Regions from separate parts of the Terribacillus sp. 7520-G genome, predicted to be linked through region 2. Evidence: riboswitches for the same ligand, from Rfam matches in the RefSeq annotation. Region 2 holds a riboswitch; the other holds the start of a gene.
What was found. Region 2 has a riboswitch for S-adenosylmethionine ahead of CHH53_RS09625 (methionine ABC transporter ATP-binding protein). Riboswitches for the same ligand answer to the same signal wherever they lie in the genome.
Positions count from the first base shown of each region.

Region 1 (15,089 bases), on a different contig from region 2:
TAGCTATTCATCACAGGATCAATCGTAAAGGAAGGTTTTATAAATGGATGCTATTGCTCGATATGATATGGAAAAAGTCATTAACTGGGGCGATTGTGACGCGGCTGGCATTTCTTATTATGCCAAGAATTTTGAATGGTTCACGGATGCGCGGATGCAGCTGCTTGACCATTATGGATTACCTTACATGGAAACTTTTCATCATACGGGCATTTCACTCGTTTGTTTAAAGGCTGAGTGCGATTATAAAAGGATGCTCCATCCATTGGAAAAAGTAACAATCCGCACCTATATCACCATGTTGACCAGAACCAGAATGGTATTAGGATATCAGATCATTAAAGATGATGGCAGTCTTGCCGCAGATGGTATGACCACTCATACCTATGTTGATGATGACGGTCTTCCATTTAATTTAAAAAAGCGATTCCCAGAGCTTTGGGATAAATTGACCAAAATCTGTCCCGAGCTGCATGCGCAATCGAAGGATAAAGGTGGGCAAATGAATGGATAACAATCGTATTGTGGTAACTGGAATGGGAGCCATCACTCCGCTCGGGATCGGTGTTTCCTCCTATTGGAAAAACCTATATCAAGGTAAAAATGGGATTGCCGCTTTAAGCCGTTTTGATTCAAAAGAACTGCAGGTAAAGGTAGCCGCTGAAGTAAGGGACTTTTCCCCTTTGGACTTCCTGCCAAGGAAACTGGTGAATAACACAGATATTTTTATGCAGTTTGCCCTTATTGCTGCTGAAGAAGCGCTGGAGCAAAGCAATTTGACTGCAAAACCAGAGCGAATCGGAATTGTGCTGGGTACTGCACTTGGCGGTATTTCCACTATGGCTGCCAACCAGGAACAGCTGTCCGGGAGCGGTCGCTATCGCTTAAGTCCGCATAGTGTCCCGAAGATGCTATCAAATATCGGAGCTGCACAGATTGCCATCGCCCATCAATTGCAGGGACCCAGCTTAACAGTCAGCACCGCATGTTCTGCTGGAGCAGACGCCATCGGAATGGCTGCGATGCTATTAAAAGCCGGACAGGCAGATGCTGTCGTTGCAGTTGGAGCGGAATCAATCCTGACTGGTCTGATGGCTGCCGGATTATCTGCTGCACGCGCGCTCTCTACTCAGGAAGATCCACAAAAAGCAAGTCGTCCCTTTGATTTAAACAGGGATGGGTTTGTTATGGGCGAAGGCGGAGGAGCTGTCGTACTCGAAACGCTGGCGTCTGCACAAAAGCGTGACGCTCCTATCAAGGCAGAGCTCCTGGGCTATGCCAATTGCTCGGATGCTTACCATGTAACGTCACCTGAACCAAGTGGTCGCGGTGAAATACTGGCTATCCAGCAAGCATTGGATCAGGCAGGACTTACACCTTCGCAAATCGATTATATAAACGCCCATGGTACTTCTACCAAGGTCGGGGATGAAATCGAGACCAAAGCATTAAAAGCCGTGTTTGGTGAAGAAATGGCAAAACAGGTTCCGGTTAGCTCCACCAAAGGGGCCACCGGCCATTTAATGGGAGCTGGCGGTGTGACAGAATTCATTGCTTGTATCCAGGCAATCCGCGAAGGCACCATACCGCCAACCTTGCATTATCAGCATCAAGATCCCAACTGTGATCTTGATTATGTACCGAATGAGTCCAGGAAAAAGCAAGTGACAATCGCCATGTCCAACTCCTTTGGATTCGGCGGCCAAAATACATCACTGATTGTCAGCAAATATCAATAAGTACAATTTAGGAAGGAACAAATAAAATGGAACGACAATTCACCTACAATATAGATATGTTTAAAGAAACCTTTGAAAGCGAGTTTACATTCATGAATGGCTTTTTGCGAAATGTCCGGCGGTTCGCAAACCGTCCGGCGTTGACAGATCCGATTCGCGGCAAGACATGGACGTATGCAGAGTTAAATAAAGACGTAAATAAGCTTGCACATGCACTTTTGGAGGACGATGTCGATAAAAATGAAGTTGTCATGTACCAGCTGCTCAATTCGGCGGAGTTCATTTATAGCTATTTGGCACCGCAAAAAATCGGCGCTGTAAACTGCACCATCAATTTCCGCCTTTCCCCCGGGGAAACAGCGGCTATTATCGATGACAGCGAGCCCGCTGTTTTCCTTTATGATGCAGAAATCAAAGATACTGCTGTACAAGCTTTGGAAATGGCGAACCATAAGCCGCGCCGTGTCGTGATGGTGGATATGACGGGAGAAACCGACGCACCAGAAGGTCATGTGATATATACGGATTATGTGGCAAATCACGCCGATGAAGAACCGGATGTCAATCGCCCGGTTCATATTTATGATGAAACTACCAGATTATACACCTCCGGAACCACTGGAAGCCCTAAGGGTGTACCATTGAACAATATCAATGAAGTACTCTCAGCGCATGATGTTATCATGCATTTCCCGCTCAATCCATTGGATAAAACGATGAATATGAGCCCATGGTTCCACCGTGGCGGTATTCATTCCGGCGGTCCCACTCCTACTCTTTATATCGGTGGCGAAATCGTCATTTTGCGGTATTTCAATCCGAAGATTTGCTTGGAGTATGTTGAAGAATACGGTATCAGCTTCCTGACAGGCGTACCTTCGATGCTAAAAATGCTTTATAATGCACAGCTAAGGAAGTCATACGATCTGTCTAATCTAAAAGGAATCGTAACAATGGGGTCCCCTCTTGAAAAAGAAGATTGCATCAAATTCCAAAAAACGCTCACAACGAATATTTTTAATGGATATGGCACCTCCGAAGCGTTCTGGAATACATTCCTTCGCCCATTCGATTTACCGGAAATGTCCGGCTCGGCCGGACGTTCCTGCACTGACGATGATGTTGCGGTCGTGAAAGTATATCCGGACCGGAAAGCTGAGCCGGATGACTTTGTCGCAAAAGACGGCAGTGAAATCGGAGAGATCATCGTCAGGGCACCAGGTAAAACGACGTATGCCTATGTGAACAAGGAAGAAGCAAGCAAAAAGGTATTTTATAAAGGGTGGATCTATATCGGTGACATGGGGACCTGGGATGAAAACGAATTCGTCACAGTAGTCGGACGGAAAGATGACATGATTGTATCTTCCGGTGAGAATATCCATCCTGTTCAAATCGAAGAGTTATTGAATTTGCATCCTGGAGTAAAAGAATCCGTCGTTGTTGGTGTCCCGGACGAGTTAAGAGGAGAATCCGTGGTAGCATATATCGTAAAAGAGGACGAATCCCTTACCGTAAAAGAATTACAAGATTATTGTACAAATAACCCTAATCTGGCAAATTACAAAAAGCCGCGTTTCTATCGCTTCATCGACGAATTACCATACACGGCCACTGGTAAGAAAATGCACTATATGATGCGGAAACAAGCAATAGTAGACCAACAGAAAGGCCTATTCAAGAGAAGATAAGATCAATCTGAACTGTCTTCATAAGTGAATATACGAGTGTTACTCCCTACCCTTGCTGAGATAAGCTCTCTGAACGTATGAAATGGCTGTCTTGCAACCTGGGGAATCCTTAAATAGCTGCGGTCCTGATGGATCGCAGCTATTTTTGCTTTATTCGTTGATCATCCTTGGCTGGCATCATATATTACGGCAGTATCGCAGTGCCGCAGGTCGTTCCCCTGCCACATCATGATATCCTTCGCGCTCATGCTGGAATACGAATTCCCTGGCCTCATAAAAAGGAATGCCCTTCTGATTGCCCTTCGCTACCGATACCCATTGTTCACCGGCGCCTCACCGCTCCTTCTGCTGAGCGGTAAGGGCAGCCAATAGCTTTGTGCCGATCCCTTCATTGCGCCGATCAGGATCGAGATAAAGCACGAATACCTCGCCGACACCTTCTCCGATCATCCCGCCGCCGATCGCCCCGATCACTTTTCCATCTTCCAGCGCAACAAAGTATCCGCCCCAATCCCTGCTTGTCTCTGTCACTTCCTTCAGGATTCTATCGTGATTATAATATTCGTCGATGATTCCCTCGATGTATTTCCCGGAAAGTATTTCACGATAAGTGGCCCAATAGCCGTCACTGCAAACTTTGGATATTCCTGCAACATGTTCTGGTTTTGCTAATGCTATACGGATCATGATTGCCTCCCCTTTTTGAAATTACAGGTTTTAACAATATGATTATAGCAATCTTTCGGCAATCAATCTCGGCCGTCCACGCCTTTTCACTCGTCAGGCTCAAGCTTCATCATTGCCCCAAAATACTGCTGGGCTGTGGTGAAGCAAATAAAAGCGCATAATTCACTGATTTCAGCTTGCGAGAAATATTCTTCCAATATGGCAAATGCTGAATCCGGAAGATCACCTTTGGGGTGATTCAGGAAGACAGTGGCAAATCCGACAGCAACAGAAGTCTTCTCATCAAAGGCAGCTTCATCCGGCTTCCCTTTTGCTTTGCAATAGGCACATTCATTGGACTGGGCAAGCGTGCGTCTTACTTGTTCCTTCAAGGCTGCTGATAGTTTGGCGTCATTTTCTAAAATGTCGGCTAGCTCCGACCAAGCCGTCATGATATTGAGATTATGTCCTAATAATTTTTGAAAGCTTGTTTTTCCATATTTTGATTTCCTTATTCTTGTCATGCTCTCTCCTCCTTGGTTATATTTAATATATAAAATCATTTCGCTTCATCACATATGGAATCAAAGGATTTTAGCGATTTTCACTTAATTTTCTTAACGTCTTTAGGAAGGATGTTTTAATTATGAAAATAGATGATACCGACAGGAGAATTTTGGCGGAGTTGATGACGAATAGCCGCCTGTCCATGAGTGAACTGGGCAGGCGGGTGAATCTGTCTTCGCCGTCCGTCACAGAACGGGTCCGGCAGATGGAGACCTTCGGGGTGATCAAAAAGTATACACTGGAAATCGATTATGAAAAGCTGGGTCAGCCAGTGCAATGCATCATCGAAGCCACGATGAAAAATGGCAATTACAAAGGGTTCAAAGCCCATATCGCTTCTTTGGATAATGTCGATTTCTGTTATCGGATTGCGGGCAATGCCTGCTTTATGCTGAAGATGCGTTTCGAAAGCTTTGCGCAAGTGGAGGAGTTCATCGATTCGATCGCGTCCTTTGCAACGACCGTGACACATTTCATTTTTTCGCAGGTGGAAATCAATCCACATAAACAAAGAGCAGACTGAGGCGTCTGCTCTTTGTCCGTTACCGAAACAGATGGTTCAGGAAAGTCTCCACCCTTCCTAGGTCTGTCAGTTTTTCATTACAGCTTAAGCTGTCCTTGCATATATAATTCCCTCTATTCACATAGGTCTCTTTCCCGCTCTTGACCCTTGTGACGAACAAGCCCACGTCTCCGAGGCTGTTACACAATGAACAAATCCCTTGTGTACTGCTGTTATCGAAAACGCCGGAAATGCCTTTCAGCTTGCCTTGATATTCCACAATCAAGTGCTGCTTGTGTGCCCTTGTGTCGAACCAGCCGATATACGACAGCCTCTGGAAATCCAGGTCATCCAAATCCGGCATCTGCAGCTTCTTCGCTTTCGGGAATAGCTTCTCCACGGTTTTCTTCGACACTTTCCGAAATGGGATGACGAACTGCTTCAGCTCTGCCAGGAAGACTTCTGCTTCCATTTCATCCTCTATTTCCAAAAGGCGGTTAAGAAGCATTTCCTGTGCATCGGTCATTTCCCCGAGCAGCTCCTCCACTTTCGAAAAGGCATTCATTTTCACTCCATCGAGTGTATCCGCGTGGTTCACCGTAGCATGGGCGCTGATGATATGGGACACCTGCTTTGCGATGAAGTTATATTGATCATTCCGAATAAATGCTTGTTCTGTGTTTTTCCGTTTATCCATTTCCTGTTAGCTCCCTTATCTTTTTAATCTATTTCAGATAAGTGCAAAGCCCGGACAGAAAAGGGTGCATTGGCGATTAGTAAACAGTCCCCTCACACAAAGTATCGCCTTTCCCAATAGGCTTTGCATGAGCTGTTACAAATTCTGACGCATGAGCATTCCTCTCAATTGCCATCAGGTATCACCTCCGCTCCCAGAATATCCAAGAAAGAGCATGACTGCAACAGTTGACGTTATAAAAAAAACCTATTGCTGATGCGCAATAGGTTGGTATGTACTATTTATTCCTCGTATTCTCCTCGATTTGGCGCAATAATTTTATCACGTAGTAAATGGCGGGGAGAGCGACAAGGTACAAAATAATTTCGATGTAAGTAAGAATCAAGTCAAGTAAGCCAAACATATAAAACTCCTTTGTATGAGAACCAATGCACTTAGGTACCAAATAAAGCGAGGAACCAGCCTCTACGATTGGTTCCTCGTTTTTGTCACATAGCAAGAAATGGACTGCACCTTCGCATTCTTTCCTGCACTTGCAAAAGTAAAAATAAGTGCAAATGCATACGACTGTGTATCCATCTTGAAAAAGCCATTCACGGCTCCTTGCTTACCGTGGGTGAAAGCATTGGCAATATGTACTGCTGTGACACCCTCTAGAGAAGAAAGCATTGGCACGATGGTGGCACTTCCAATATATGCTTCCGCCCCGGCTATTTCCAATTTGCAATCAGGAGCAAGTAGTTTCTCTAACTGTTGGTACTGTTGTTGGAATGCGGCAATCGTCAGCTGACGGATAAGCTCGCTTTTAGGAGAGTTGCCACATGATGCTATGCCTGTCACCTGTAGATTTGTCATAAGTACCTGCTTTCTTAAGAAACGATGATTTTCCGTTGCAATGCTCTTGTGACGATACGCTGATAAGCTTGTCGTTGAGGATTCTTGGCAAGCTTTTTACCATTCAGCTTCCCTATCACCTTTCGGACATCTTTATCATAGATGAGCAAATCACGGTATGGCTGCTGTTTCAGATATTGCTGGAACCATTCTGTTTTTCGCAGTTGTTCGATATTGTGCTGGATATCGTCTTCTTCATAAGTACCTGTCAAAGAAGACAGCAGCATAAGATTGAATACATCTAAAAGTAAGACCATCATATATCCTCCATTCTTTTCCTCATAAAGGAAAGTATACTAATTGTACGAAAAACAACGCATGAAGTTGCATTATTCAGCAAAAAACCTACTGCTTGATGGCAGTAGGTCATAAAATCTTTAAGAAGCAACCGGCTTCGTCGGTGTTCTCGGTGTATGTTTTGGATAGTGATTTCTTAAATATGGCAGCACCCAGCGGTCGAGTCCATAGCGTCCGGCATTGGCTCCAGCGACTAGTAAGAAGATCGTAAGCAAGACCATCTGTGCATTTGTGCTCACAGTGCCGCTGAAAAGGAAGGCGAAGTTCATCGTAATACCCATGAGGGCGGCGAAATTGGTAAAGACTCCGAGAATGAGTGCCATTCCGACAAGGATCTCTCCCCACATGACGAGGAAGCTGAACAGCCCGGCATTCGGCAAGGCCACCTGTTCCAGGAAGACTGCCCACCAGCCTTGTACCGCCGGATGCTCACCGCCTGCCTGTGCAATCGCTCCTTGCAGGAAGCCGCCAGCATCGAACCCACCGCCCGTCAGTTTGCCGAGTCCGCCCGTAAGCCACGTATATCCTAGATAAATCCGGATAATCGCCCAAAGCCCTGCAGCCGTTTTGCTGCTTCGAATCCACTTTATGATCATTTCCTTCCACACTCCATCCACGAGAATAGTTTGTTAAACATTTCACATATTAGATTGAGAGGGATCAGCGCTTTTCCTTCTACATTTGTAGTATAAACGAGAAGAATGGATTGCGCTTATTATTATGATCATTTTCACAAATCAGCAATAACTCTCTTACAGTTTTGTGACTTTGGATAAAAAGCGGTTTCAACATTGTAAATACGGTGCTGTTATATCCCCTTGACTTTGAGTCGACTCTAAGGTGTAGCGTAAATAATGAAGATACTGAATGAATTGCAGGAAGGGGAATTTTAAATGGCAGAAAAACAAACAGCAGGACGGGATTTGTTGGGGGCTTTCGCTCCGAAATTCGCTGAACTGAATGATGATGTCCTTTTTGGTGAGGTCTGGTCAAGGGAGCAGGAGTTATCACCACGCGACCGCAGTTTGATCACTGTTTCTGCACTGCTTGCGGGTGGAAATATGGAACAGCTCACCCCTCATCTCCAGAAAGCAAAAGCAAATGGCTTAATGAAAGAAGAAATTGCTGAAGTCATCACACATCTGGCCTTTTATGCCGGATGGCCGAAAGCTTGGTCAGCATTTCATATAGCCAAGCAAGTTTATGATGAAAATGAGAAAGAAGGATAACATATGACAACAACGAATGTAAGTAAGACCGATTGGCTGGAACCTGTTGACGAAGAGCGGTACAGCAAGCTGTGAATGGCATCGGCGGACAAGGAGAATGGACGATGGCATATCGTATAGGGGAATTGGCGAAACTTACGGGGCTAAGCGAGCATACCTTGCGTTTCTATGAAAAAGAAGGCTTGCTTGTGCCAAAACGGAATAGTGGCAATATCCGTGTCTACTCAGAAGATGACCGGCTCTGGACCGAATTCATCGTGCAATCGTGCATATGAAAGGGACCGGTATGTCACTGGAGGATTTGAAAAAATACAAAGAGCTTCGGGAAGCAGAAAGTGATGACTACGAGGAATTAGTCGCTCTTTTGATCCGGCATAAAGAAAATGTCGAAGCGAAGATTGCAGCGTATCAGCGCAATCTGGATCTGATGAACAAAAAAATAGCCATGTATACACAATATATAGAGGGCAATGAAGACAAGGATTTGTATGAGCGATTTGCGGAAAATAGAAGTACACATAAATAGCCTTTGCACATGACGATTTGGATGGCTGGAGAACCATGATGTCCTCCTTGACGACATTACCCATCAGCAAAAAAAGTGGAGAGATATTGATTCTCCCCACTTTTTTGGTTACATGCCCGGTAATCCTTCCGGTGCTGATGAGAAATGAAAAATGCGTCGTCCCTCTTTTCAGCCTGTTCCAGACTAGGAATCAGGTTACTCTTTTTACACGGTCTTTCTTTGCCTTTCATCTTCCTGTTCACGTTCCACCCAATAGTCCGCATTCTCGATATTGACCTGCGAAGGACGGAACACGGGATCAAGCCCTTGCTTCCTTTGCGCCTTATAGTCCTTGAGCGCTGCCACCGTCGGTTTATACAGCAGGATGACAGCGATTAAGTTTACCCAGACCATCAAACCAAGTCCTATATCCGCCAATGTCCAAGCCAATGTAGCCGTACGGACCGTACCGAAGAATATCGCTGCCAGGAATAACACTTTCAAAATATTGGAGAAAATCTTCCTCGATCTCCCTCTGACAATATAAAATAGATTCGTCTCCGCAATATAGAAATAAGCAACCAATGTGGTAAAGGCAAAGAAAAATAGGGAAATGGCTACAAACGGCGATCCGAATCCTCCAAGTACTTCATCCACGGCTGCCTGCGTATATCCTGCACCTGCTTCCATTCCATCCGTATAATCGACGATATAGCCTCCCTCTGGATCGGTTACACTGTAATTGCCTGTCATCAGTATCATCAATGCGGTCGCTGTACAGATGAGCAGCGTATCGATATAGACGGAAAAGGTCTGCACCAACCCCTGCTTTACCGGATGGGATACTTCAGCCGCTGCCGCTGCTTGGGCTCCGGTTCCCTGCCCTGCTTCATTGGAATATAAGCCTCGTTTCACTCCCCAGCTTATGGCAGCTCCAATCATACCGCCAAACGCGGAGTCGACACCGAAAGCACTGCTGAAAATAAGTGCAAATGTACTTGGAATCTGCTCGATATTCGCAATAATGACGATAGCAGCTACGATTAGATAGAATAATGCCATGATCGGGACAGCATAGGATGCCAAGAAGGCGATTCTGCGGACACCGCCAAAGATGACATAACCTGTGATGGCAACCAAGGCAATTCCAGTAATCACCGGTCCGATGCCGAATGCATTATTCATACTGTCAGCTATTGCATTAGCCTGCACTCCCGGAGTCAAAAGACAGGTGGATACAGCCGCGACCACCGCAAAAATATAGCCGTACCATTTCCATCCAAGCCCTTTCTCCGCATAATAAGCTGGTCCGCCGCGATACTCGCCATCTACTTTCTTTTTATAAATCTGGGCAAGCGTCGACTCCGCAAAAGCAGCCGCCGACCCGAAGAAAGCAATGAACCACATCCAGAATACGGCTCCCGGTCCTCCTGCCGCGATGGCAGTCGCAACACCAGCTATATTCCCTGTACCGACTCTTCCGGATAGTGCGATGACCAGCGATTGAAAGGGCGAAACGCCTGATTCGGAACTTTTTCCGGTAAATGTGTGCACAACCATGTCCTTCAGATATCTGACCTGCAGCAAACCAGAAGCTATCGTATAAACGCCCGCAACCACCGCTATGAAAATCAGCATCGGCACACTCCATAAATAACCGCTTATCGACGTCAAAAAAGCTTCAAATCCCAATAGGATACCTCCTGAAAAAATGTATTTGAGATGGAATATATGTTCATTATGTCCAAAGGCTCGGTAAGATGCATGGAAGTTGTAAGGTTATATGACTATAATTTTGATTATTCAGAAAAATATCGTCATGCCTGACGAAGAAAATGGATCTCTGACAGCTCCTTTTCTTTCTTTGCAATAAAATGACCCAAGCTCCCCAGTGTTGGGCTTGGGTCATCCGTATCCTGGCTTTCCTTTGTACAGCTTATCGAAACGTATCATGTACCGGATCAAATATATCCTCTGCTGCCGACCGTACGACAGAGAAATTATCAGCATTGAAATGTCCATGAAAAGCATTAGTCGCCTGCTTATCGAATACAAATAGGCTGGCGGCTCCTGCTTTGTGTGCTTTACTTATGACGATGTTGATTTGCTCAATCAGATTCTCTTTGCGATAGACAGGTCTCTCCCCTGCACCGCCTTCAATCAGTGCCTGTTGCACATCAATGATCAGCAGTGCCTGCTTCAAGAGCATCTCCCCTGACTGTATGCTTGTCTTTTCCTCTCCATGATGAATCGCCTTGGATGGCTACAGTATACGGTAACATGGACGGGAATGGGAGAGCATTCCTTAGAATTGCAGCTCCTTGCTCCGCCAGAGATAGGTCTGGATCAGCTGATTGGTATCCTCCAAATCCTTCACTGAAACGACCTGTGTCGTCTGGTCGAGATGCTCGATCGGGATATTCAGGATGCTTACCGGCGTTTTAGTGGACAGTTTCTTATACCGATGACGGAACAGGAATTCCAGTTGGAATGGGATGTCATGTGCAATGGCCAAATCGACCAGCTGATTTTTCAGGGTCTGATTGATTGGTATCGTCTTATCTGCCACTTTGATTGCGACACCGCTTCCCAGTTCGATTGCTCCCCGGCTTTTATGAGCGATTCTTTGCTGGGGGACGGACCCGATATAAAAGGCAGCTTCCCCTTCTAGCTGATTGGCAAGATGCTTCTTATTATGGAAAGGAAAGAAGATGATGGTGATGTCCCCTTCCGCTGTATCCCATTGCTGCAGAAGATTGATTGCAATTGCCGGTGCAATCTTATTATCCAGCCCTTTCCCGACGACGCGGCCGCTCACTTCGTCACCAAGATACAGGAAGTCATCGAATAATGTCACATGATTGCCTGGTTCCACCCCCATTTCACGTGCATCATGCTCGGTATTGGCCCCGATATCGATGACAGCGGCATGCTGACCTGCTTCACCTGCCATGACCACTCCGCACAGCAATCCATTCTTTGTCTCTACCTGGACCGATTGCCCTTGCGCATACGTCAACGAAAAATAATTCGCGTCTGCTACAAGCGCCCCTGACTCGGTGATCGATGTCACCACATAGATTTCTTCCTTCACCTCTGCCAGCAAGGTGATTTTTGGCGTATACTTTTCTCCATATTTACGGACAATAAGATTCCCCCGTCTGTCGAAGTGCATCTCATCCGCAAACGGCGTGATCTTATCGACGATTTGTGAAACAAACGATTGATTATACCCTTTGTACTTGGATAATTCCCGGATCAATTCAAACATGTTGCCTTCCCCTTTCGTATAGGCAGCGGGACAAATACAAAAGCCTCTCGGACAAGATGCGTCGAGAGGCTTCCTCTATTCATCTTATCTGCCGGTTATGAACCGATGGAATTAGCACAGTGTCTGTCGTCAGACCTGCTGCTGAGGCTTCGCAGGGCCATATCCCTCCACCTCTCTGGATAAGAAACATATACAGTTTTCAGAAAGTGTATCATTCCATTCAATGATTGTCAATATATCTTATCGGTATACTCAGGATAACTGGATGCAGGGAAAACCTATAAACCAAAGTAATAAAAAACAGCTGAAATTGTAATTAATAAAAAATTCTCTTCGGCTTGCAATATAAAAAATGAAACAAATAATGGATATTCAAATACTCTTATGCATCAAAAAAGCCACCAATAGGTGACTCAGTTATTCTCCAATTCTTCTATTTCTTTCTTTACTTGATTGGCTTTCTTAGATACAACCCAACTAATGATAGTCAGGATTACAGTTACTAACATGAGAATATCGCTAATTGTCTGTGATGTACTTCCAAATGGATAATCCCGAAGTAAGAGATACAACACCAGAAATATACCGAACCAATACTTAGATATAAAATCCCAGATTTTCATAGCTGCCTTCAACCCCTTTGTAATATTTTATTATATTACATAATTTTGGATAATGGAAGCTGACGATTATGGCGTTACAAACCCCATAGGACTTTACACTTATCCATTTAGCAGCATTGGATTGATCATTACAATAAAACCTCGGGCAATCACGCTGTCCGAGGTCCCTGTATCATGTAGCCGATTCATATGGATAGTCAGCCGGCATCCAGCTGGCACCGATACCGCCCCGTCCAAAATGAATTGCCATGACGGAGCTTATTTCGTTGCTGATGAAGACTTCTGCTTTATCACCGAATGCTTCCATTGCTTCCTTTAACTCAGCGGCAAGCTCGGTGGAATTCACATGTGTTATCCGGACAACCTGTTTCCCGGATTGCTCGATATTATGTCGTAATTTTTCCAGCATCCACTTCAGCAGGCGTTTCTTCGTGCGGACCTTACCCATGACTTCCAGCTTCGCTTCCTCAAAACCGACAATCGGTTTTATATGCAGGAGGTTTCCGATCCTGGAGGCTGTTTTCGAAATTCGGCCGGTACGCACCAGTGTAGTCAGGTCATTTATCGTAAGGTAGAGCTGGCTGTGGGAACGGTAAAATTCAACCGCCCTCAATATTTCATCGAAAGCTTCCCCTTGCTCCATGAGCTGGCACACTTTGATGACGATATTTTCTGTACCGATGGAGGCAGTATTCGTATCAATGACAGTGATCCTCCCGTCAGCGCCTTCGATTGTATCCCTGGCAATACGGGCGGAATTGACGGTACCGCTTACATTCTCTGTGCAGTGCAAGCTGATGATAGCATCATATTCTGCCAGCAGTTCTTCATAAAGCTTTACAAATACCTCTGGTGACGGCAGGGAAGAAGAATATGCAGCCCCCTGATCAATGAACCGAAATAGCTGATCATTGGTGATCTCTTTTAAGTCAGCATAGGACTTGTCATCAATAATGACATGTAAATGGGCGTAATATATAAAAGGATATCGCTGTAAATCCTCTTCTCTCAGGTTCGTGAGACTGTCTGTCACAATTGCAATTTTCATTTGTTCACCTCTAGTTTCAGTATAACGGGTATATAGGATAAAGATACAAAAAAATGCAGGAAATTATTCATGCATTCCAGCTGCCGGATGCAGCTTCCCGTTTCCAAGCAAAAAAGCTGCCGAGTGATCGGCAGCTTTTGCTCATTCAGGTGCTGTTTCATGTGATGGAGTAGTCAAATCAACTTCCTCCAATTTGTACACCTTCGTTTTCTTTTTGACTTTATAGATGATCCAGCAAAGCAGGAAGACCGGAATACCGATGTAGGATGCGATCAAGCTGCCCCAATCGATGCCGTCTGCTGTGAAAGCAGAGAAACTTTGGCCGATTATGACGATGACACATAGCACAAAGGCTAGTATCGGTGCGGCTGGATAGAATTTAGCTGTATATGGCAGATCCTTGATATCGTTTCCTTGGGCAAGGTATGCTTTACGGAATCGGTAATGACTGACAGCAATACCGACCCAGACGATGAAGCCTGCCATACCGGATACGTTCAAAAGCCATGTATACACGACACCATTCCCGAAGAAGGATGTCAGGAAGGCTACACAGCCTACCGCCGTTGTGGCGATAAGCGCGTTTACTGGTACGCCATTTTTATTCAGCTTACCAAGGAATGCAGGTGCTTTCCCTTCTTTCGCCAAGTTCCACAGCATCCGTGTGCTCGCGTACATGCCAGAGTTACCGGCAGACAGGACAGCAGTCAGGATGACCGCGTTCATGACTGATGCTGCAAATGCGATTCCCGCTTTCTCGAACACCAGCGTGAACGGACTCAGACGGACATCATCACTTGCCAGGCTTTCTGTTGTATAAGGAATCAGCATCCCGATGACGAAGATAGCCAAGATGTAGAACAATAGGATCCGCCAGAAGACGGAGCGAATCGCCTTTGGAATGGATTTTCTAGGATTATCAGCCTCTCCCGCAGCTGCACCGAGCAATTCCGTTCCCTGGAAGGAAAAACCTGCTGCCATGAACACACCAAGCAAGGCTAGGAAGCCGCCATTGAATGGAGCATCTTCCACCTTGAAGTTAGAGAAACCAGGTGAATCCCCGCCGAGGATGCCAAAAATCATCAATACACCGACGATGATGAAGATAATTACGGTCACGACTTTGATCAAAGCGAACCAATACTCTGATTCCCCGAAGCCTTTGACGGAAATATAATTCAATAAGAACATGATGATAAGACTGATGGCACTCCAGATCCAAGATGGTGTATCAGGGAACCAGAATCCCATGATCAATGTTACGGCAACGAGCTCGGCTGCGATTGTGATGGCCCAGTTGAACCAATAGTTCCAGCCGAGTGCAAACCCGAACGATTCATCGACAAAACGAGATCCATAT
Region 1 is NZ_NQFP01000043.1:11,261-26,349, forward strand. Features, by position in the region: gene CHH53_RS14530 (acyl-CoA thioesterase) at 44-514, shown strand; gene fabF (beta-ketoacyl-ACP synthase II) at 507-1,739, shown strand; gene CHH53_RS14540 (class I adenylate-forming enzyme family protein) at 1,766-3,430, shown strand; gene CHH53_RS14545 (GNAT family N-acetyltransferase) at 3,764-4,117, opposite strand; gene CHH53_RS14550 (carboxymuconolactone decarboxylase family protein) at 4,204-4,620, opposite strand; gene CHH53_RS14555 (Lrp/AsnC family transcriptional regulator) at 4,743-5,186, shown strand; gene CHH53_RS14560 (FusB/FusC family EF-G-binding protein) at 5,206-5,862, opposite strand; gene CHH53_RS14565 (hypothetical protein) at 6,328-6,717, opposite strand; gene CHH53_RS14570 (hypothetical protein) at 6,732-7,013, opposite strand; gene CHH53_RS14575 (DoxX family protein) at 7,134-7,649, opposite strand; gene CHH53_RS14580 (carboxymuconolactone decarboxylase family protein) at 7,947-8,282, shown strand; gene CHH53_RS14585 (MerR family DNA-binding transcriptional regulator) at 8,387-8,557, shown strand; gene CHH53_RS14590 (MerR family transcriptional regulator) at 8,584-8,808, shown strand; gene CHH53_RS14595 (alanine/glycine:cation symporter family protein) at 9,013-10,425, opposite strand; gene CHH53_RS14600 (cysteine hydrolase family protein) at 10,724-10,996, opposite strand; gene CHH53_RS14605 (hypothetical protein) at 11,093-12,058, opposite strand; SAM riboswitch class I at 12,140-12,244, opposite strand; gene CHH53_RS14615 (DegV family protein) at 12,854-13,729, opposite strand; gene CHH53_RS14620 (amino acid permease) at 13,871-15,089, opposite strand, start outside.
Region 1: it holds a riboswitch for S-adenosylmethionine, as region 2 does, so the genes downstream of both, CHH53_RS14605 (hypothetical protein) here and CHH53_RS09625 (methionine ABC transporter ATP-binding protein) in region 2, are expected to answer to the same signal.

Region 2 (15,089 bases):
CGATGTTGGAGCGTGCCCCGTCCGCTTTCTTACCGAAGTGGACGATTCCGCGATACGTTACTTTACCACCTTGTTTGGAGATGGATTTGGAAACGATCGTTGAAGAAGTGTTTGGTGCCAAGTGGTGCATTTTTGCACCGGCATCCTGATGCTGGCCTTTACCAGCCAAGGCGATGGACAATGTCATACCGCGGGCGCCTTCACCTTTCAGGATCACAGCAGGGTATTTCATTGTAAGCTTGGAACCGATGTTGCCATCGACCCATTCCATCGTACCGTTCGCATCGACTGTCGCACGTTTTGTAACCAGGTTGTAAACGTTGTTAGCCCAGTTCTGGATTGTTGTGTAACGGCAGTAAGCATCTTTTGCAACAAAGATCTCAACAACCGCACTGTGCAAGGAATTCGTTGTATACACCGGAGCTGTACATCCCTCGACATAGTGAATGGATGCGCCCTCATCAACGATGATAAGTGTACGCTCGAACTGCCCCATATTCTCGGAGTTGATCCGGAAATATGCTTGCAATGGAATATCTGTCTTGACGCCCTTCGGCACATAGATGAAGGAGCCCCCGGACCATACCGCAGAGTTCAATGCAGCGAATTTGTTATCCGATGCCGGAATCAATTTACCGAAATACTCACGGAAAAGATCCTCATTCTCTTTAAGTGCAGTATCCGTATCCTTGAATACGATACCCATTTCTTCCAATTCCTCTTTGAGGTTGTGATAAACAACTTCTGATTCGTATTGTGCGGAAACACCGGCAAGGTATTTCTGCTCGGCTTCCGGAATACCGAGTTTATCAAATGTGTTTTTGATTTCTTCCGGTACCTCATCCCATGAACGCTCGGATCGCTCGGATGGTTTCACGTAATAAGTGATTTCATCGAAGTCAAGCTCAGCAAGATCTCCGCCCCACTGCGGCATCGGCTTCTTATAGAATTGCTCCAAGGATTTAAGACGGAAGTCAAGCATCCATTGTGGTTCTTCTTTCATCTTAGAGATTTCTTCAACGATTCTAGGTGTAAGGCCTTTTTCCGTACGGAAAATGGAAACATCACGATCACTGAAGCCATACCGGTAATCTCCAATTTCAGGCGCTTTTTTAGCCATGGTAAAACCTCCTTATGGAATTACATCTATTTCACACGTGACAGTGTTCAAGTATTATTTCTTTTCGACGCCTTGCTCCATCGCCTTCCAAGCGAGTGTCGCACATTTGATGCGTGCCGGGAACTTTGCGACTCCCTGCAGTGCTTCCACATCGCCAAGCTCCAGATCACCTGGGTCGATTTCTTTCCCCAGCATCATATCGGAGAATAGCTGCGACATACGGAGCGCCTCTTCGATGGACTTGCCTTTGATGGCCTGGGTCATCATGGAAGCAGAGGACATGCTGATGGAACAGCCCTCCCCTTCGAATCTCGCATCCTTCACCTTGCCATCCTCCACCTGAAGCTGCAGCTGGATACGGTCTCCGCAAGTCGGGTTATTCATGTCGACCACTAATGCGTCCCCTTCCAGCTTACCACGATTCCGCGGATGTTTATAGTGATCCATGATCACTTGCCGGTAGAGTGTATCAAGGTTATCAAAAGACATTTCCGAAAAACTCCTTCGTTTTTGTCAGTCCGCTGACAAGTTTGTCGATATCGTCCTCGGTATTGTATACATACATGCTTGCCCGGGCAGTGGCTGTTACATCCAGCCAGCGCATGAGCGGCTGGGCACAATGATGCCCGGCACGCACAGCGATACCTTCCGTATCGAGTGCAGTCGCCGTATCATGCGGGTGGACCCCATCGATATTGAATGTGACGACCGCGGAGCGTTTATCGGCGGATGGACCATAGATGGTCAGTCCCTCGATTTCGCTCATGCGCTCCATCGCATATGCTGTCAGCTTCCGATCATGGGCAACAATCTGATCCATCCCTATTTCATCGAGAAAATCGATTGCCGCTCCAAGACCGATTGCACCGGCAATGATCGGGGTACCGCCCTCGAATTTCCAAGGGAGCTCCTTCCACGTTGAATCATAAAGGTGGACAAAGTCGATCATTTCGCCGCCGAATTCAACTGGTTCCATATTGTCCAGCAGTTCCTGCTTGCCGTAAAGGACTCCGATCCCTGTCGGTCCGCACATCTTATGGCCGCTGAAGCAATAGAAATCGCAATCGATGTCCTGCACATCCACCTTCAAGTGCGGTGCACCCTGGGCACCGTCCACGAGGACGACAGCATTCTGCCGATGGGCAAGTCCGACGATTTCTTTTATCGGATTGATGGTTCCCAGTACATTGGAGACATGTGTCAAAGCAACGATCTTCGTCTGCGGGCCGATCGATTTTTTCACATCTTCCATATTCAAGGTACCATCTTCGTTCAGTTCAAAATATTTCAATGTTGCTCCGGTCGCTTTGACCGCCTGCTGCCACGGGATGATATTACTATGGTGTTCCATTGGTGTGATGATCACTTCATCACCAGGCTCCAGATTCGCACGGGCATAACTATGGGCAACCGTATTGATCGCCGTCGTCGTACCGCGCGTGAAGATCACTTCCTTGGTGCTTCTGGCATGGATGAATTGCTGCACCTTTTCCCTGGCACCTTCATATTTATCCGTAGCCCGGGTTCCCAGCGTGTGCACACCGCGATGCACATTGCTGTTATCATTCCGGTAATAGGCATCCACAGCTTCCAATACCTTTATCGGTTTATGGGAAGTTGCAGAGGAATCCAAGTAGACCAGCGGATGTCCGTTGACTTCCTGATTCAGGATCGGGAACTGTTCACGGATAGAGCGGGCATCCATTAGTTTACTTTCCCTTCGATTACCTGTGTCAGCTGATTTTTGACTGTTTCGATAGGCAGCTGATTGACTACAGGTGCAAGGAATCCATGGATGATCAAACGTTCTGCTTCATGCTTGGTGATTCCGCGGCTCATCAAGTAATAAAGCTGAAGCGGATCGACACGGCCCACAGAAGCTGCGTGTCCGGCGATTACATCATCTTCATCAATCAAAAGGATCGGGTTTGCATCACCGCGCGCACCTTGGCTGAGCATCAAGACGCGAGTTTCTTGGTTGGCGTCTGCTTTGCTGGCACCATGTTCGATTTTTCCGATACCGTTGAATACCGAGCTGGCCTGATCCTTCATGACACCATGGGACAAGATGTTACCGACGGAGTTCTTGCCGAAGTGGATGATGTTTGTCGTGAAGTTCTGGATTTGTTTTCCGCGGCCGACAACTACGCTCTTCGCATCAGATGCAGAGTTATCACCGATCAAGTGTGTGATATGTTCACTGATTGTATTACCGTCGTTCATTTGGCCGATCGCCCAGTCGATGCGGGCATCGCGGTAAGCGACACCGCGGCGTTTCGCATATACAGTCGTACCTGCTGCATAGTTGTCCACCGCTCCATAGGAAACAACGGCATTGTCTGCTGCAATGACTTCCGTAACGACATTCGCAAATGTCGCCTGGTCGGCATTATGGGAAATGCTGTTTTCGACGTATGTCACGGAGCTGTTGGTTTCCGCAACAATCAGGATGTGATTGAAGGATGCCACTTTATCATCTTCCTGCCAGAAGATTGTCTGAAGCGGCTCATCCACTGTGACATTCTTCGGAACATAGATGAACACACCGCCATTCATCAGTGCTGCATGCAAAGCAGTCAGACGGTTTTCATCGATGCTCACAGCGTCCTTCATGTAATAACGCTTCACCAAGTCAGGATGCTGCTGCAGGGCAGTGAAGATATCCGTGAAGATGACTCCTTGCTCGCTCCATTTTTCGTTAAGGGCAAGATATGCAGCACTATTATTGCGCTGGATGTAAAGATTCGGGGCATTGTCTGCATCGATCAGTGCCGCAACGCTTGCAGGCAAGCTGCTCAATGAGCTGATTTTCTCCCCTTCCACTTCATGCACGTACGTGTCGAAATCCCAGTTCTTGATCCCAGTTTTATCGGGCTTTGGCATGTCCAAAGATTCCGATTGGGAAAGAGCTTGCTGACGAAGTTCCTTCATCCATTCAGGCTCATTGCGGGAACTGGAAAAACGGCTGATATATTCATCATTATATGGTTGCTTCGTTTCAACAGTCATAAGATCCCTCCTCCAGTTTACGCGTTAATAGTTTCGTCTTCGATGTTCAGCTCTTTTTTGATCCAATCGTAACCTTCCGCTTCCAGGCGCTGGGAAAGCTCGGATCCGCCGGATTTCACGACGCGGCCTTGCATCATGACGTGTACGAAGTCAGGCTCGATGTAGTTCAGCAAACGCTGATAGTGGGTAATGATCAAGCAACCGAAGTTCTCGTCACGCAATCTGTTGATACCTTTTGCAACCACTTTCAGTGCGTCGATATCAAGACCGGAATCGATCTCGTCAAGGATACCGATTTCAGCTTTCATCATAAGAAGCTGAAGGATTTCATTACGCTTTTTCTCACCGCCGGAGAAACCTTCGTTCAAGTAACGCTGTGCCATGTTCTTATCCATTTCAAGGAATTCCATCGCTTCATCCATTTCCTTGATGAATTTCATCAATGGGATCTCGTCGCCTTCTTCGCGGCGGGCATTGATGGAAGAACGAAGGAAGTCGGCATTTGTAACACCGCTGATTTCACTAGGATACTGCATAGCAAGGAATAGACCGGCACGGGCGCGCTCGTCCACTTCCATTTCCAGGACATCTTCACCGTTCAACGTGATGCTTCCGCTAGTCACTTCGTATTTCGGATGTCCCATGATTGCGGATGCCAATGTGGATTTACCTGTACCGTTAGGTCCCATTACCGCATGGAATTCCCCGCTCTTTATCGTAAGGTTCACACCTTTAAGAATTTCCTTATCTTCAATCGAAACATGTAGGTCTTTGATCTCTAGAACTGAACCTGCCATTTATTAACCCTCCGATAGCTGCTATTTTATAAATTTCGATAACGTTATTTAAACACATTATCAATTTATTCTCATTATAATCTTAAAGCATTATTCGACCATTATCAACTTTTTTACTAGATAAAAACACAGTTTTAACATGGCCTTCCCCTATTGTATCACACTTCGATTTCCAGCCAAAAACAATGCCTTTGCTGAGAATACCAGCAAAGGCATGAGAATGCTATTTCTTATTCATCTACAGGGAGGATGGAGCCATCGTATTTCTCTTCGATGAATTGTTTGATTTCATCGGAGTGAAGTACATCCATCAATTTTTGCAAAGCCTCATTGTCTTTGTCTTCCGCACGTGCGGCAATGATGTTCGCATACGGGGAATCCGTTCCTTCCAGGATCAAGGCGTCCTCGGAAGGTTTCAGTCCTGCCTGCAATGCGTAGTTTGTATTGATGACAACCAATGCATCTTCTTCGGATTCATACGTATCCGGCAGGAATGCAGGATCTACTTCCATGCTGAACTTCAAGTTTTTCGGGTTTTCTGCGATATCATCAAACGTTGCATCGACAGGATCGACACCATCTTTGATTTTGATGAGGCCTTCCTTCTGGAAGATGGAAAGGACACGTCCCTGCTCTGCTACGTTACGGCCCATGAGCACTTCTGTACCATCTTTGATATCGTCGACATTCTTGATGTTTTTGGAGTAGACACCCATTGGTTCCAAGTGAACGCCGCCAAGGCTGATCAAATCATATCCAGTATCCTTATTGGAAGTCTCCAAGTAAGGGATGTGCTGGAAGTAGTTGGCATCCAGGTCGCCACTTGCCAAATCATCGTTCGGAAGGACATAATCCTGATACTCTTCAATCTCGAGATTGATTCCCTCTTTTTCCAAGAGTGGTTTTGCTTCTTCAAGAATTTCTGCGTGCGGTGTGCTGGAAGCACCCACTTTTATTGTCGTTTCTTCATCGCCCGAACCGCTGCCGGAAGATCCGCAAGCTGCCAGGAACACCATGAATACAGCTGATAAAATGACTAATAATGCCTTTTTCAAATGAATCCCTCTCCTTTATCGTTTATCTAGTTTATTTGATATCAAATCTCCAATGAATTGGAAGACGAAAACCACGATGACAATCAATAGCGTACAGATGAATACGACATCGAATTGGCGGCGCTGGAAGCCGTAGAAGTAAGCGAAGTCGCCTAATCCGCCTGCACCGATGACGCCCGCCACTGCTGTGGATCCGATAAGGGCGATTGCCGTTACGGTAATACCCGAGACAAGTGCCGGCATGGACTCTTTCAGCAGAACTTTGAACATGATCGTACTATTCTTTGCCCCCATTGCCTTGGCAGCCTCGACTACTCCATTGTCCACTTCTTTCAATGCGATCTCGACTAACCTTGCATAGAATGGTGCAGATCCGATGATCAGCGCCGGCAATGCTGCCTCCGGACCGCGGATCGTACCGACGATGAAATCGGTGAATGGGAACAGCAGCAAGATTAGGATGATGAACGGGATCGCACGGAATATATTGACGACCGCTGCCACAATCCAATAAACGACTTTATTCTCCCACAGTTTTCCCTTACTGGTCAGATAAAGCAAAAGACCAAGGATGATTCCGATGATGAAAGTACCGATCAAGGAAAGAATCGTCATATAGAATGTCTCATAGATGGCGGTATTCAAATCTGCTATATCTACATTCGGAAACCATTTCTCAAACAAGTTCCTGCACCTCCACTTTCACATTCGCCCCGCGGATGAAGTCAAGTGCCTTCTCCACTTCCGCTTCACTGCCCACAAGCTGCAGGAACAGGCTGCCGACTGCGCCGGTTTGTGTCTGCAGTACATTCCCCTGCAGGATATTGATGTCCACATCAAATTGCTTCGCGGTCTGGCTGACAACTGTCTGATTGACATTGTCCCCTGAGAAGGAAAGCTTCACGATCGTGCCTGAACCTTCTTTCATCGCAGCCGCCGATAAGGATTCATATTGCTCGCTTCCATCCAATTGCTGGACGAAACGCTTCGTGATCGCTTGCTGCGGATTTTGGAACACTTCCGCTGCATCACCCTTCTCCACGATCCTGCCGGTATCCATTACGGCAACACGATGGCAGATTTTACGGATGACATTCATTTCATGCGTGATCATGACGATCGTCAAACCGAGACGTTTGTTGATGTCCACCAGCAGATCGAGGATGCTGTCTGTCGTTTCCGGATCCAATGCAGATGTCGCTTCATCACACAGCAGTACTTTCGGATCGTTCGCCAGTGCTCTCGCAATGCCGACACGCTGCTTCTGACCGCCGCTTAATTGGGATGGGTAAGCATTTTCGCGTCCTTTCAGACCGACAAGCTCAATCAATCGATCAACCTTCGCTTTTCTTTCTTTTTTCGGTACGCCCGCTATTTCCAGTGGAAAAGCGATGTTTTGGTGCACCGTACGGGACCATAGCAGATTGAAGTGCTGGAAGATCATCCCGATTTCCTGTCTGGCAAGCCGGAGTTCGTTTTTCCGCTGTTTTACAATATCCTTGCCATTGATGATTATTTCACCGGCTGTCGGTTCTTCCAGACGGTTCAGCAAGCGCACGAAGGTACTTTTACCAGCACCGCTGTACCCGATCACACCAAAGATTTCACCCGACTCGATCGTCAAGTCAAGCTGATCAACCGCTGTAATATTCTGTTTTTTCGTACGATATATTTTGGAGAGGTTCTTGATGGTAATCAATATCCGCTCCTCCTTCCCCATGTTGCTCTGCAAACATAAAAAACATAAAAAAGCGTCTTTTTGTCATGAGAACAAAAAGACGCTTTTGGTTGCGAAAATTGTTCTCTCATCTGTACAGGTTTCCCTGCAGGAATTGGCACCATACAGGAAAACCTGTGGTTGCCGGGCTTCATCGGGCCAGTCCCTCCGCCACTCTTGATAAGAGTTTTATATATGATTGCTAAAAAGGAGTTTAGCACTAGTACAAAGTTCTGTCAACATATATTACAAACTGCCACGGGCTCCAAGGAACAAAAGCGCTTCCATAAGAAGGATATGCTGATAATCCCCTTCCACTACCTGCCTGTCGCATAAACTGCGAAGCTGCACTTGGCCCGCAAGAAGCTGATGAAGTGTGCGCTCATCCGTACGGATATACAGAAATCCATAAGGCTTCGTGGCCGGCGTCGTCAGACTGCTCCTATCAATATGCAAATCGAAATGATCATCTTCCCATTCTATAAAGACCTTCAGCCGTTTGTCATTGCATAAAGGCAGCAGATCCTCCCTTGCCTCGATTTGCCGTTTGAGCTTTTCCAGTTCTTCCATGATCATCCTTCATCCCCCCTGCTTTGTATTTGGCTCCGTGCCCTCCGAATTCCTGCAAGAAAAAACAGCTTTCCAATTGGAAAGCTGTTTTATTCACCCAGCGTTTTTGCCAGCATATGCTGGACAGAATGAAACGCATATATTTTCTCCTGAACTTCCCCTTGTTCAAAGACAATCAGACAAGGTACGCTCTCAATCCGATATTCCTGCATGAAAACCGGAAATAGGGAGGCGTTCAGTTTATGATAATATTCCTGGCCCGTCAAAGTCTCCACTGTCAGGAGCATTTTCTCGGCAAGCTGGCATGTGCCGCAGAACGGTGTATGCACAAATATCCTTGCCTGTTCCTGCCGAATGACTTCCCGGACCTCTTTTTCGATGACGTTGATAATTCATCCCTTCTTTCATCAGGCGAGGAAGAATGGATGCACCATGATACTTCGGCTAAGCAGGGCCGTGGCCAATTCAGGTGCCGGGGTCGCCGCTACCTCTCGATAGGTTCTGTCTACGTAAATATGCTGGGCATGCGGAAGCTCTCTGGCAAGCTGTTTCCTCAGCTTATGTCCGGCGCTGTCCTCATCCACCATGATATATACTTGCTTGTGATCCAAGTCATAGTCATACAAAAGCTGTTCCAGCCGCTCGATGCCCAATGTTCCATTGGTGCAGATGATCGTCACTTCCTCATCGATGATCTTCTTTATCTGCTCTTTATCCGAGCGTCCTTCCACAATAATGACCTTTTCTTCATCACCCATACTGGCATCACCTATTCTGATCGATATTTGATTGCTTCCTTGCCCGTGCTCCGAATAAAGGCAGCTTAGCAATGACGCTTGCCATAGTATATGAAAAGAAACCGCTGCCCTTGCCAACAAGGGCAGCAAAAATTAATCCTCTTTGATTCTTCCTTCGTAATCCTCTACCGAAAGCAGGCTTTCATAAGCTGCTTCATCGTCTGCTTCCACCACGATCATCCATGCCTTCTCGTATGGGGATTCATTTACAAATTCGGGGCTGTCGTCCAAGTCTTCGTTCACAGCCACGACTTTACCGCTGATCGGAGCATACAGCTCGGATACTGTCTTGACAGATTCGACGCTGCCGAATGGCTCGTCCGCTTTCAATTCATCACCAACGGATGGCAGTTCCACGAATACGATATCCCCGAGTTCATCCTGGGCGAAGTCGGTTATGCCGATCCGGTACTGATTGCTTTCTTCTTTTTTGATCCATTCATGTTCTTCCGTGTAACGTAGATCTTTCGGTAAGTTGCTCATTTTTATTCCTCCACCTATTTTCTACAAGAATAGCTAACATATTTACTATAAGAGGTAATAGATAAAATTACCACCGATTCAGCTTAATTCGCGGCAGTCACACTCTCGTACATTTCCGGCTTGAAACCGACAGCAGCCGCATCCTCCCCTATCAAAAGCGGACGCTTGATCAGCATACCGTTTTCAGACAGCCATGCCTTGAGCTGGGCGTCATCGGCACCTTTGATTTTCTCCTTATAGCCGCCCTCGCGATAGACTTTCCCGCTCGTATTGAACAGTTTGGTAAGCGGCAGGCCGCTTTTGTCCGCTGCTTCCTGCAGCACTTCAGGACTTGGCGGAGTCTCGACGATATGTATTGCTTCATGCGATATCCCATTCGCATCCAGCCATTTTTTTGCGTTTTTGCATGTGCTGCAATTCGGGTACCAATAAAATCGGAACATGTAATCCCCTTCCTTTCATACTGTTATTTTAGCATAGTCCTATGCAACATTTGCACAGAATAAACGAATGGATCCCGGGCACGATAGAAAGGAAAAAGGAGGGATCCCATGCCAGCAGGAAATACACACGATGTCATGCTGCAGCCGCCGGAGATGATTTCCGAAAAGGACTTGCTGTACTTGGCCGATATGCTCAATTGGAATCTGAATGCCGCCAAGAAAGCACAGCATGCTGCCAGGGAAGTACAGCTTACAGATGCCCAGGAAGCCTTGCATACTGTCGGCCAGATGCACCAGCGCCATTATGACATGCTACTGGAGCATTTGAAGACGAAACCGCTCAATTAAGGAAGGAGGGAGCACCATGCCAGAGAACCAGAAGATACAGAATCCGCAAACGACTGTACCGACGACGCAGGATATGAATGACCGGGATCATGTGACTGATTTGCTTGCAACCGAAAAGTATATGACAGCTTCGTATAGTACTGCACTTAATGAAATGAGCAATCAATCGCTTTATGAAACAGCGGCTCGCATTTTCAAGGAAACACAGGATGCCCAGCGCAATCTGTATAACTTGATGTTCCAGCACGGCTGGTACAGCCTGGAACAAGCCGCGCAGCAAAAGGTGGATCAAGCCTATCAGCAATTCAGCAAGACACGCCAGGAACTTCCTTATACATGAGACAGATGGACAATCAGCTGCTGGTTGTCCTCTTTCATTGAACCTAAAAAATTATTGACGGACGGAGTTCCATCCTGTAATATACTTGCATGTGCAACTATTTGAAGGGAGCAAATCATGAGCAGGACACAGGACGAGTTGGGATTGATTTTATCCAGGACTTACCTATCCTTGAAACGGGAGACCTCCCGCATGCTCCAGCAGTTCGAACTGACACCCGAGCAATTCTCCCTGATAGCGGAATTGGACAAGCAGGATGATATCACACAAAAAGAGCTTGCCGAACTGACAGAGAGAGAACAGACGACGGTGACGAAGATCATTGATAAGCTCGCCAAGAAGAACCTGGTGATACGAGGTCATGATCCGCATGATCGCAGGGCGATCCGCTTGCAGATCACGGGTGAAGGCCGGGAGCTGGTCCAGCTTATCAAACCAAGGATAGAAGAAGTCGAAAAACATGCATACAATGGTTTCCAACAAAGTGAAATTGAATTGCTGCATACTCTGATTCACAGACTGCATCAGAATTTGCAGTGATTTTTTTAACTAAATACATGCACATGCAACTAGTATAGATTGGAGTTTTTAATTTGCGTTTACAACCTTTACGGGAAATGTTCAAGATCCCGAATACGAAAGTCGGCATCGCTTTTGCCATCATTGTCCCATTACTCTTTTCCATCATTTGGCTGACAGGCTATCATGATGCAACCAACCATCTGGATCGCCTGCAAGCTGCCATAGTCAATGAGGACGGCACCCAGGCCGATGCATTGGCCGATCGAATGATCGACAGCCTGCCATTCGATGCAGAGCTTGCTTCCTATGACGATGCGCAAGAACAGCTTGATCAAAATGATATTGCGATGCTGATTGTCATTCCAGAGGCGTTCACGGAAAGCTTGGCCAAGCAGGGTGATACATCCTTACAGTTTTACATGAATAGTTCCAATTCCCAAGTCGCGCTGTCGATAGCCGAAAATGCAGCCAGACAAATGACGGCTTCCATCGCAGGATCCAATGTACAAGCAGAAATCATCAAAGAAAATCCGATCGGTAACTTTGCCACTTCCATGGTTCCGATGATTCTCGGCTTCATTGTATTCATTGCTTTCATGACAATGAATATCCAAATGAACATCGTCACGCAAATCGTGAACCGCAAGTTCGGTAAATGGCAAGTCTTTTGGAACAAACAGCTTCTTTTACTGATCGTCGGTCTTGTCGTTACGACAATCATCGTTACGATTCACTACTTTGCAAATGATACCGCCGCTTCTTATATGCAGCTATGGGGCTACGAGCTGCTTGTCGTGTTTGCCTGCATCAGCTTCACCCAAATGAGCTTCGCTATTTTCGGCAATGCCGGCGCCCTGTTCAATGTTGCGATGATTCCGTTCCAGCTGATGGCAGCAGGGAATATCATCCCGACAGATCTATTGTCTCCTGTGTTCCGTGCGATAGGAGCAGCACTGCCAGCTTCCAATGGCGTACAGGGCTTCAGTCAGCTCATCTACGCAGGCCAAAGTGTACCTTCGACAATCCTTCATCTTGGATTGATATTGATCATCACCTTCCTGCTTTCATGCCTTGCATTGGCACTGAAGAAACAGCAGCCAGTTCAATTCGTCAAAAAAGACGAGCCAGCTTCAGCAGTATGAACGAAAACCTCCGCTAATTCGTGCGGAGGTTTTTTATCTGTTAGGACATTTTCTTTCATCACCACTCCAATGCATCTATCAGACAAGAAAAAAATCGCTCCATGTGGCATGAAAGAGAAATTCATCAATAAATCGAAACGATTATGATTTACAAATCGAAATGATTACGATAGAATAATTCCTTGTGAAAGAGTACGTGAATAGAAAGGTGATAGAATATGACATCTATCCTTCAAATAGACAAGATTAATTTTTCCTATGAACAAAAAGCCGCTTTGCGCGAGGTATCCTTACAAGTCGAAAGGGGGGACTTCCTTGGTTTGATCGGTCCGAACGGCGGAGGCAAAACAACGCTGATCAAGCTTGCACTCGGACTGCTTCAGCCAAATAAGGGCTCCATCCAGCTCTTCGGACAGCCTGTCCCCTCTTTCAAGGACTGGAATAAAGTAAGCTTTGTATCGCAAAAAGCAAATGCCTTCAATAAAGGTTTCCCAGCTACTGTCTTTGAGGTGGTCGCAATGGGACTCACCCCGAAGATCGGTTATTTCCGCAGATTTTCGGCTAAGCACCGAGCTGCAGTGAAACAGGCAGTGGCCCAGGTGGATATGAGCGATTATCTGCATGAAAATATCAGCAGCCTATCCGGCGGTCAGCAGCAGCGTGTGTTCATCGCCAGGGCACTCGTAAGCCAGCCGGAATTGATCATCCTAGATGAACCCACAGTCGGGATCGATCATGCCAATGTAAAAGGCTTTTATGAATTGCTGCAGCGGTTGAATAATGAAAACGGACTGACACTTGTGATGATCACCCATGATTTGGAGGGAATTGCACGTTACGCATCCAAACTGGTTTATTTGGATCAGCAAGTCCGATACGAAGGCAGTCCCGAGCAATTCAGCTTGCCTGAAACCGACTTACATGTATTGCGAGGTATCCATGCATGATTGCTGATTTCCTTCAATTCGAATTTTTACGCAATACACTATATACTGGTCTGCTGATCGGCTTGATAGCCCCATTATTGGGCTGCTTCATCGTCGTCCGCAGGTTATCCTTGATTGCGGACGCCTTATCCCATGTGACACTGGCCGGGATTGCTTTCGGCCTCTTAATGGAAAAAAAGCTGGCAACACCTGTGATATCACCATTTTATGCAGGTCTTGGATTTTCCGTCGTCGCTTCTTTGTTGATCGAGAAGCTTCGCAGTATGTTCCGTAATTTTCAGGAAATCGCCATCCCGATCATCCTTTCCGGCGGAGTCGGATTGAGCGTCATCTTCATTTCACTGGCAAATGGCTTCACGACCGATTTGTTTTCTTATTTATTCGGCTCTGTATCAGCTGTCAGCAGTGACGATCTGCAAGTCATCATCATCATTTCCATCATTGTTTTGCTGGTGATCGGCGTCCTTTACAAACAGCTGCTCGTGCTCTCCTTTGATGAAGAGCATGCACGTGTCAGCGGCTTGCATGCAAAAGTGATCCACTTCATTTTCATGCTGCTGACTGCCCTTGTCATCGCAGCGAGCATCCGCATCGTCGGCGTGCTGCTCGTAAGCGCCTTGATGACCATTCCTGTCGCAGCAGCCATCCGTCTGGCCAAAGGATTCAAACAGGCAATGATACTTGCAATCCTCTTCGGTGAGACATCTGTCATTGTAGGATTGTTCTCCGGCTATTACTTCGAGATACCGCCCGGAGGTACCATCGTTGTCGTATCGATCCTTATCCTTCTGTTGAGTTTCATCGTTCAAAAGCTGCTGCTTGCGAACAAACGAAAAACTGCATTCGAGAAAGGGGTTTCCTAATATGCAAGTGGACGAAGGCATTGCCATCCTGAAAGAAAATGGTCATAAGTATACGGATAAACGCGCGGATATTCTATCTTATTTCATTCATGCCCAAGGGTATCGAAGTGCAAAGGCCCTGCTTGCGTTCATGGAAACCAGCTATAAGGGCATCAGTTTGGATACGATTTACCGAAACCTCCGCCTTTTCGAACAGCTTGGGCTGCTGGAGACCCGCGAGAAAAACGGGGAGAAACTCTTCAAGATCGCTTGTAAAAGCGGCACGCATCACCATCATTTCATCTGCGAAAGCTGCGGGCTGACCAAGCCGCTCCAAAAATGTCCGCTGCCGGTTTACACAGATGAATTGGCGGATTATCATATAAATACACACGCATTCGAGCTTTATGGACTTTGCCCGACGTGTCACAATCGCTAAGGAGTCGTTATATATGCCAATCATTACCGTCAAAATGCTGGAAGGCCGTACAGATGAACAAAAAGAGCAAATGATCAAAAAGATGACCGATGTAATGGTCGAAACAACCGGCGCACGCGCTGAAGCAGTTTCCATCGTCATCGAAGAAATGAACAAAGCAAATTATGGTGTGGCGGGGAAACGCCTATCCTAATGGAAAAGCAGCATGCCACTGGGCATGCTGCTTTTTCACTCCTCTCGCAACTTTGATCATGAATAGGCTGGCATCACTTCTTCCAGGACTTTCCTCTCCTCTTGATCAAAAAGGTTTTTGCTTTCGGTTTGCTGGACCTGCTTCTGCATATGGCTTTCAATCAATCTTGCTTCTTCTTTATTACCCACAAGGTGGATGCATTTCCATTCTTTTTCCTTGGCCAGTCTATCGAGATCCGGCGCCAAAGACTTATACCAGCGTTTTTGATTGGCTTCCAAACGGCTCTCGATCGTCTCCTTTTTCGATCCTTTGCCGCCTTTTCCTT
Region 2 is NZ_NQFP01000024.1:55,037-70,125, reverse strand. Features, by position in the region: gene sufB (Fe-S cluster assembly protein SufB) at 1-1,120, opposite strand, end outside; gene sufU (Fe-S cluster assembly sulfur transfer protein SufU) at 1,175-1,609, opposite strand; gene CHH53_RS09650 (cysteine desulfurase) at 1,599-2,825, opposite strand; gene sufD (Fe-S cluster assembly protein SufD) at 2,825-4,129, opposite strand; gene sufC (Fe-S cluster assembly ATPase SufC) at 4,147-4,926, opposite strand; gene CHH53_RS09635 (MetQ/NlpA family ABC transporter substrate-binding protein) at 5,157-5,981, opposite strand; gene CHH53_RS09630 (methionine ABC transporter permease) at 5,997-6,665, opposite strand; gene CHH53_RS09625 (methionine ABC transporter ATP-binding protein) at 6,658-7,680, opposite strand; SAM riboswitch class I at 7,784-7,885, opposite strand; gene CHH53_RS09620 (hypothetical protein) at 7,945-8,274, opposite strand; gene CHH53_RS09615 (thioredoxin family protein) at 8,358-8,648, opposite strand; gene CHH53_RS09610 (ribonuclease M5) at 8,676-9,026, opposite strand; gene gcvH (glycine cleavage system protein GcvH) at 9,159-9,548, opposite strand; gene CHH53_RS09600 (arsenate reductase family protein) at 9,632-9,991, opposite strand; gene CHH53_RS09595 (hypothetical protein) at 10,100-10,339, shown strand; gene CHH53_RS09590 (spore coat protein) at 10,356-10,679, shown strand; gene CHH53_RS09585 (MarR family winged helix-turn-helix transcriptional regulator) at 10,797-11,219, shown strand; gene CHH53_RS09580 (YhgE/Pip domain-containing protein) at 11,273-12,343, shown strand; gene CHH53_RS09575 (metal ABC transporter ATP-binding protein) at 12,562-13,290, shown strand; gene CHH53_RS09570 (metal ABC transporter permease) at 13,287-14,153, shown strand; gene CHH53_RS09565 (Fur family transcriptional regulator) at 14,155-14,571, shown strand; gene CHH53_RS09560 (2-hydroxymuconate tautomerase) at 14,585-14,764, shown strand; gene CHH53_RS09555 (VLRF1 family aeRF1-type release factor) at 14,821-15,089, opposite strand, start outside.